Linked DNA regions of Methylomagnum ishizawai. The protein of the gene in region 1 binds, or shares a complex with, the protein of each later gene. Links are inferred from orthologs where the notes say so. Each region holds a gene or a part of one and is shown in the gene's direction. Other genes may lie near its edges.

Evidence for each region.
Region 2: the proteins of B9N93_RS18720 (region 1) and dsbD are in contact, whole or in part, in a crystal structure (PDB 1JZD), measured with the Escherichia coli proteins. The link is inferred for Methylomagnum ishizawai from one-to-one orthologs.

Annotation. Positions count from the first base shown.
Region 1 is NZ_FXAM01000001.1:4,164,407-4,167,678, reverse strand. What follows is about bases 90-3,049. They hold B9N93_RS18720 (DsbC family protein), read left to right. Parts: upstream 90-1,174; coding sequence 1,175-1,924; downstream 1,925-3,049. Other genes in these bases: B9N93_RS18715 (toll/interleukin-1 receptor domain-containing protein), read right to left, coding at 2,004-3,049; rseP (RIP metalloprotease RseP), read left to right, coding at 90-1,144. Also shown: more of rseP, read left to right, coding at 1-89; more of B9N93_RS18715, read right to left, coding at 3,050-3,272. UniProt on the Escherichia coli protein: Acts as a disulfide isomerase, interacting with incorrectly folded proteins to correct non-native disulfide bonds.
Region 2 is NZ_FXAM01000001.1:3,999,533-4,002,916, reverse strand. Bases 138-3,209 are described here. They hold dsbD (protein-disulfide reductase DsbD), read left to right. Parts: upstream 138-533; coding sequence 534-2,885; downstream 2,886-3,209. Other genes in these bases: B9N93_RS17870 (TlpA family protein disulfide reductase), read left to right, coding at 2,885-3,209; cutA (divalent-cation tolerance protein CutA), read left to right, coding at 226-555; B9N93_RS17885 (FxsA family protein), read right to left, coding at 138-178. In the rest of the region: more of B9N93_RS17885, read right to left, coding at 1-137; more of B9N93_RS17870, read left to right, coding at 3,210-3,384. UniProt on the Escherichia coli protein: Required to facilitate the formation of correct disulfide bonds in some periplasmic proteins and for the assembly of the periplasmic c-type cytochromes.

The DNA of each region.
Region 1 (3,272 bases):
GATCGACGAGCGCGAGGGCGCGGTCGCTCCCGAAGACCTGCCCTTCGCCTTCAACCGCCAAGCCTTGTGGAAACGGGTTTGCGTCGTGGCGGCGGGTCCGGTGTTCAACCTGCTGCTGGCGGTTTTGATCTATTGGGCCGTGTTCATGCTGGGCGAAACCGGACTCAGGCCGGTGCTGGGTCCGGTGGCGGCCGAAACCCTGGCCGGGCAGGCCGGTTTCCGCGAAGGCGATGAAATCGTCGCGGTGAAGGGCGATCCCACCCCGACCTGGAATGCCGCCCTCGCCGCCGTGGTCGAGACCGCCGTCGAGGAGGAACCGATCCAGGTCGAGGTCAAGGGCGCGGACGGGGCCGCCCGCGTCCTGGTGTTGACGATTCCCCAGGAGGTGGCGCAGGAACCCGAGCAGCTTTACCAAAAACTCGGCTTTCGCCCCTACGAACCCGCCTTGCCGCCGGTGATCGACCGGGTCGAACCCGGCAGCGCCGCCGCAGCCGCCCAACTCAAGCCCGGTGATTTGATCGTCAGCGCCGACGGCACGGCGATCAAGACCTGGAAGGAATGGGTCGAATTCGTCCGCACCCACCCGGACGTGGCGATCCGCACCGTCGTCGAACGCGAGGGTGCCCGCCGCGATCTCGACATCAAGCCGAAAGGCGTGGATTCCGCCGAAGGCCGGGTGGGCCGGATCGGCGCGGCGGTCAGGATGCCGGAGGACATGGAGCAATCGATGCGGGCCGAATACCGGCTCGGCCTGTTCCCGGCCCTGGGCGCGGCCATCGACAAGACCTACGGCTACGCCGCCTTGACCTTGAAAATGATCGGGCGCATGGTGATCGGCAAGGCCAAGGTCGATAACCTCAGCGGCCCCATCAGCATCGCCCAGTACGCCGGACAATCGGCCAGCGTCGGCTTCGGCCAGTTCCTGAAATTCCTCGCCATCGTCAGCATCAGCCTCGGGGTGTTGAACCTGTTGCCGATCCCGGTGCTGGACGGCGGGCACCTCCTGTTCTATCTGATCGAAGGGGTCAAGGGCAGCCCGGTATCCGACCGGACCTTGGCGTATTGCCAGCAGGTCGGGATGTTCATCTTGCTGTGCTTGATGGTATTGGCGTTCTTCCTCGATATTGAGCGCCTGTTTAACTGACCGGGTTTTCCCAACTATTTTGGAGTTGCCATGAAGAGAATCGTAAGCGCCGCCCTGCTGGGGCTGGGATGGATGCTGTCCGGCGCGGTCCAGGCCGATGCCAAGGCGGTCGAGGAGGCATTGAAACAGAACTTGCCCACGCTCAAGCCGGATTCGGTCCAGCCTTCGCCGATACCGGGGCTGTACGAAGTGATGATGGGGGCGAAGCTGTTCTATGTGTCGGAGGATGGGCGCTACCTGATCCAGGGTTCGATGGTCGATGTCAAGGACCGCAAGGATTTGACCGAGGCCAAGTTGGCCGGGGCGCGGCTCACGTCGCTGGACAAGATGGGCGTGGGCCAGATGATCGTGTTCAAGCCCAAGGCCACCAAGCATGTGGCCTATGTCTTCACCGATATCGACTGCGGCTATTGCCGGAAGCTGCATTCCGAGATCGACCAATACCTCGCCCAGGGCATCGAAATCCGCTACCTGTTCTTCCCGCGCAGCGGCCCCAACACCGAATCCTATTTCAAGGCGGTGTCGGTATGGTGCGCCAAGGACCGCAATGCCGCTTTCACCAAGGCCAAGAAGGGCGACACTCCCGACCGCAAGGACTGCGACAACCCGGTGGACGAGCAATTGGCGCTGGGCAATGCCTTCGGGGCCAATGGCACGCCGATGATCATCACCGAGAAGGGCGATATCCTCCCAGGGTATGTGCCGGCGGCGCAGTTGGTCAAGATCATGGAGCAGCAGGCGGCGGACCAGCCGGAACCGCAAGCCGCCGCCAAGAAATAGCCGATAGCGGTTTCCTGGACAGCGGACGGGGCGGGTATGCCGGGCATACCCGCCCCGTTTGCGTTTACGGGCGGCGGGTTCATGAGTGGGCGAGATAGCGTTGCCGGAATGCCCGGCTTCTTTCGCGTAAATCGGGAACGGTTTCGGCGTAGCGTTGGAGGTCGTCGGCCACCACGTCTTTCATGTCGGCGGCATCGTCCGGGCAGCCCGTTTGCAGCATGGCCTGCGCGGCGTCGGCTTCCTGGCCATCCAGGAACAGGCTGGCGGCGAAGGCGAGCCGGGCATAACAACGCTTGTCTTCGGCCTTGATGAGCCGGATGCCTTTGCCTCCGTCGGCGGTGGTGAAATACCAAGGGTCTCGGTAGTGGTCGGCGTTGTCGGCTTTTAGCCAGCGGATCGCCTGGGCTTGATCATCGCGGGCGGGGCGTGGCTGGCCCAAAGCCCAATGGGCTTTGGCCGATTCCAAGGCGGCGAGGGGATAACCTTCGATTCGACCATAAATCTCGATGGCTTTCCCATATTCGCCCAGCGCCAGATATTCGTAGGCCAGATTGCTGTAATACTCAGGCGGGGCCGGTGTTTCCAGTTCGACCGCCCGCCGGTAATGTGTCAGGGCAGATTCCGGGTTTCCCGCTTGGTCGGACAGGACGCCAAGGCGGAAATGGGCTTCGGCCAGGAAGGGATTGAGTCTTAGCGCCCCTTCGTAGTAGTCCGTTGCCCTCGCCCGTTGTTCCGGCAGCGGGTCGTGGTAGAGCCGGTCGCCTTCCCGTAGCAGCCAGTCCGTGCCCGCCAGCCATCCCCAAACCGCCAAAGCGAATACGAATGCCGCCGCAATCTTGAGCGGATGCGATTTCAGCCACTGTCGCGCTTGTTCCCAGGTTCCCGCTTGGGAGCCCGGCCTTGGAAACCCTGGCTTCCTGTTTTCGTTGGGACCGGCAAATCCCGTGTCATCGACTTGTATCCGACAGCTTCGCAATTCCCCGACAATCCGGCGCAATTCCCTGGCGACTTCGGTGAAGAAAGTATCGGCGGTCGGCCATCTTTCCAAGGGTTCGCCGTCTTTGGGCAGCGCGTGCAATTTCGCGAAGCTGGCCGATTGCCAATCGCAGCGCCGGAGGATGATGGGGACCACCCGCGCTTGCCGCTCGGCATGGCGTTCCAACGCCCGCTTCAGTTCCACGTCGATGCAATAGTCGGAGTTGAGGAAGTCCACGCTGATGAGCAATAGCACCAAGTCGGCGGCTTCCAGGTTGGCGTCGATTTCCCCGGCCCAGGCTTTCCCGCCGGTGATATCCCGGTCGTGCCAGGGGTCGATCAAGCCTTCCCGTTTCATTTGCGTCAGATGTTT
Region 2 (3,384 bases), 160 kb from region 1 along the record:
CGTTCATCCAGGTCGATAAGCCCTGCGAGCGCAATAGCGACATCCCCAGGCTGGCCGCGCCCAGCAGCAAGGCCACCGTCGTGACGAAGCCCAGCGCCCCGAACAGCTTGATTAGAAGGTAAAGCTCCAGGAGCGGCAGGGCCACCACGGCGGCCAATAACCATTGTCTAATGTCCATCCCATCCTCATACGGTAAAATTCGGGAAAACCCAGGGGCTTTTTGCCATGTCCACCGAATACTGTCTAGTTCTATGCACCTGCCCCGACGCCGACAGCGCCGGGGCGCTGGCCGAAGCCTTGGTCGAAGCGCGGCTCGCGGCCTGTGTCAATCTCCTGCCCGGCCTGGTTTCGGTCTACACCTGGGAGGGCAAGACCGAGCGGGCTTCCGAACACCTGTTGCTCATCAAGACCGAAGCCGCTCTCTATCCGGCCTTGGAAACTTTCATCCAATCCCGCCATCCCTACGATGTCCCCGAAATCGTCGCCCTGCCCGTGGCGCGCGGTTCGGCCCCTTATCTGCACTGGATCAGCGCATGTCTACATCCCCAACCCTGACTCCCGTCCTGTTTTTCAGCCGCCGCCTTGGAGCCTGGGGCGGCTTTTTTATGCTGTGCCTGTGGTGCGCGGGCGTGGCCTGGGCGCTGGAGGGCGAAGACCTGTTGCCGGCGGAACAGGCGTTTCGGAGCGCGGCCCGGATCGAGGGCGACACGGTGGTATTGGATTGGGATATTGCCGAGGGTTATCACCTCTACCGCAAGAAATTCAAATTCGCCACCCAAACCCCAGGGGTCCAATTGGGCGAGCCGGTGTTGCCCGAGGGCAAGCTGAAGCACGACGAGATTTTCGGCGAGATGGAGGTCTACCGGAACCATGCCCAAATCCGCTTGCCGGTGGCGCGCCAGGACGGCGGGATGCAAACCTTGGCTTTGGAGATGAGCGTGCAGGGCTGCGCCGATGCCGGGGTATGCTATCCGCCGCTCAAACAGACGCTGCGGCTGGACTGGCCCGCGCCGCCACCGTTGAATGTCGCGGCGGCGTCGAATTCGATGCTGGGCGGGGCGCTCCATGCCTTGGGGCTGAAAACGGGGTCCGGCCAGGATGAACTATTGCCCGCCGAGCAGGCGTTCCGGTTTTTCGCCGAGGTGAAGGACGATCATACCCTGTGGCTGCATTGGCAGATCGCCAAGGGCTATTACCTCTACCGCGAGAAATTCAAGCTCGCCCTGGCCGAGGCGCCGGGCGTGGCGTTGGGCGATTACTCGATCCCCCATGGCGAAGCCAAGCACGACGAGGAATTCGGCGATGTCGAGGTGTTCCACGAAACGGTGGCTTTCGCGCTGCCGCTGGTGCGCGATGCGGCCCAACCGCTCAAACTGGCCTTGAAGGCCGGGTTCCAGGGCTGTGCCGACCGCGGCGTATGTTATCCACCAATGAACCAGACGGTCGAGTTGCTATTGCCCGCCGCCGGTACGGTCCAGGCCAGTGTGGACACCACGCCCGCACCCGCCGCCGCCCCCGCCGGCGAATGCGAGATGAAATCCGCCGCAGGCTTCGTCGAGGACGCGCCGCAATCTGAGCAATGCCAGATTTTCTCTTCGTTGCAAAACGATTCGCTGTGGCTGACGGTGGCGAGCTTCCTGGGCATGGGCTTGCTGCTGGCGTTCACGCCGTGCGTGTTCCCGATGATTCCCATCCTGTCCGGCATCGTGGTCGGCCACGGCCATCATCTGACCACCCGCCGCGCTTTCTTCCTGTCGCTGAGTTATGTGCTGGCTTCGGCCTTGGCCTATGCGGTGTTCGGGGTGTTGGCGGGGCTGTTCGGCGGCAATCTGCAAGCCTTGTTCCAGGAGCCCAGGGTCATCATCGCCTTCAGCGCGGTGTTCGTGGTGCTGGCCTTGTCGATGTTCGGCTTGTTCACCCTGCAAATGCCCGGTTTCATCCAGGACCGTGTGGTCGGTTGGAGCAACCGCCAGCATGGCGGCACGCTGGCGGGCGCGGCGGTGATGGGGGCGCTCTCGGCCTTGATCGTCGGGCCGTGCGTCGCGGCCCCGCTGGCCGGTGCCTTGATCTATATCGGCCAGTCCGGCGATTGGGTGCTGGGTTTTTGCGCCTTGTTCGCGCTGGGACTGGGGATGGGGCTGCCGCTACTGGCCATCGGGGCTTCCGCCGGGAAATTGCTGCCCAAGGCCGGTATCTGGATGAATTCGGTGAAAGCCGTGTTCGGCGTGGGTTTGCTGGGCATCGCCGTGTGGTTGTTGGCACGTATCCTGCCGCCCGCGGCTTCGATGTTCCTGTGGGCTTTGCTGCTGATTATCCCGGCGATGTACCTCGGGGCGCTGGATACGCTGCCGCAGCCCGCTTCGGGCTGGCGCAGGCTGTGGAAGGGCGTCGGTATCGTGATGCTGGCCTATGGCGTCCTGCTTTTGATCGGCGTGGCCGCCAACACGGGCGATCCCTTGCAACCCTTGCGCGGCTTGCAGGCGGTCGCGGCGGGCGGTACCGGGGCGGCGGCCCCGCAATCCCTGGAATTCCGGCGGGTCAAATCGGTGGCCGAACTTGACCGCGAAATCCAGAAGGCCCAGGCCGCCGGGCGCTGGACGATGCTGGATTATTACGCCGATTGGTGCGTGTCCTGCAAAGAGATGGAGCGCTATACCTTCACCGATGCCAAGGTGCGGACCGCGCTGGCCGATGTGGTCCTGTTGCAAGCCGATGTCACCGACAACACCGAGGACGACGCGGCCCTGCTCAAGCGGTTCAGTCTGGTGGGACCGCCCGCCACCTTGTTCTTCGGGCCGGACCAAGCGGAGCGCAAGGCGTTCCGGGTGGTGGGCTATATGGACGCCGAAAACTTCGTGGCACATGTGCGGAAGGTGGTGCGCTGATGACCGGCAAAGTGTTGTATCCACTGGTCGCGGTCGCCGCCTTGCTGGCCGGTATCGCCACCCAGCACTGGTGGGCGTCTCCCACGGAACCCGTCCCCGAACCGCCGCTGCACGACCTCGCGGGCACGCCGCATTCCCTGGCCGAATGGCGTGGCAAGGTGGTGGTCCTCAACTTCTGGGCCACTTGGTGCCCGCCGTGCCGGGAGGAAATGCCGGAATTCTCGCGCTTGCAGCAGGAACTCGGCGGGCAAGGCTTGCAGTTCGTCGGGGCTGCTATCGACGACCCGGAAGAGGTCCGCACCTTCCTCAAGGACAATCCCATCAACTACCCCATCCTGCTCGGCGACGAGCGCGTGCCGCATTGGGCCGACCAACTCGGCAACCACCTGTCGGTGCTGCCGTTCTCGGTGGTGTTCGACCGCACGGGCCAGCCGGTCGCCACCCATACCGGCGGCTTCGAGCGCCAGCAAGTCCTCGATATCGTCCGGCCTTTACTGGA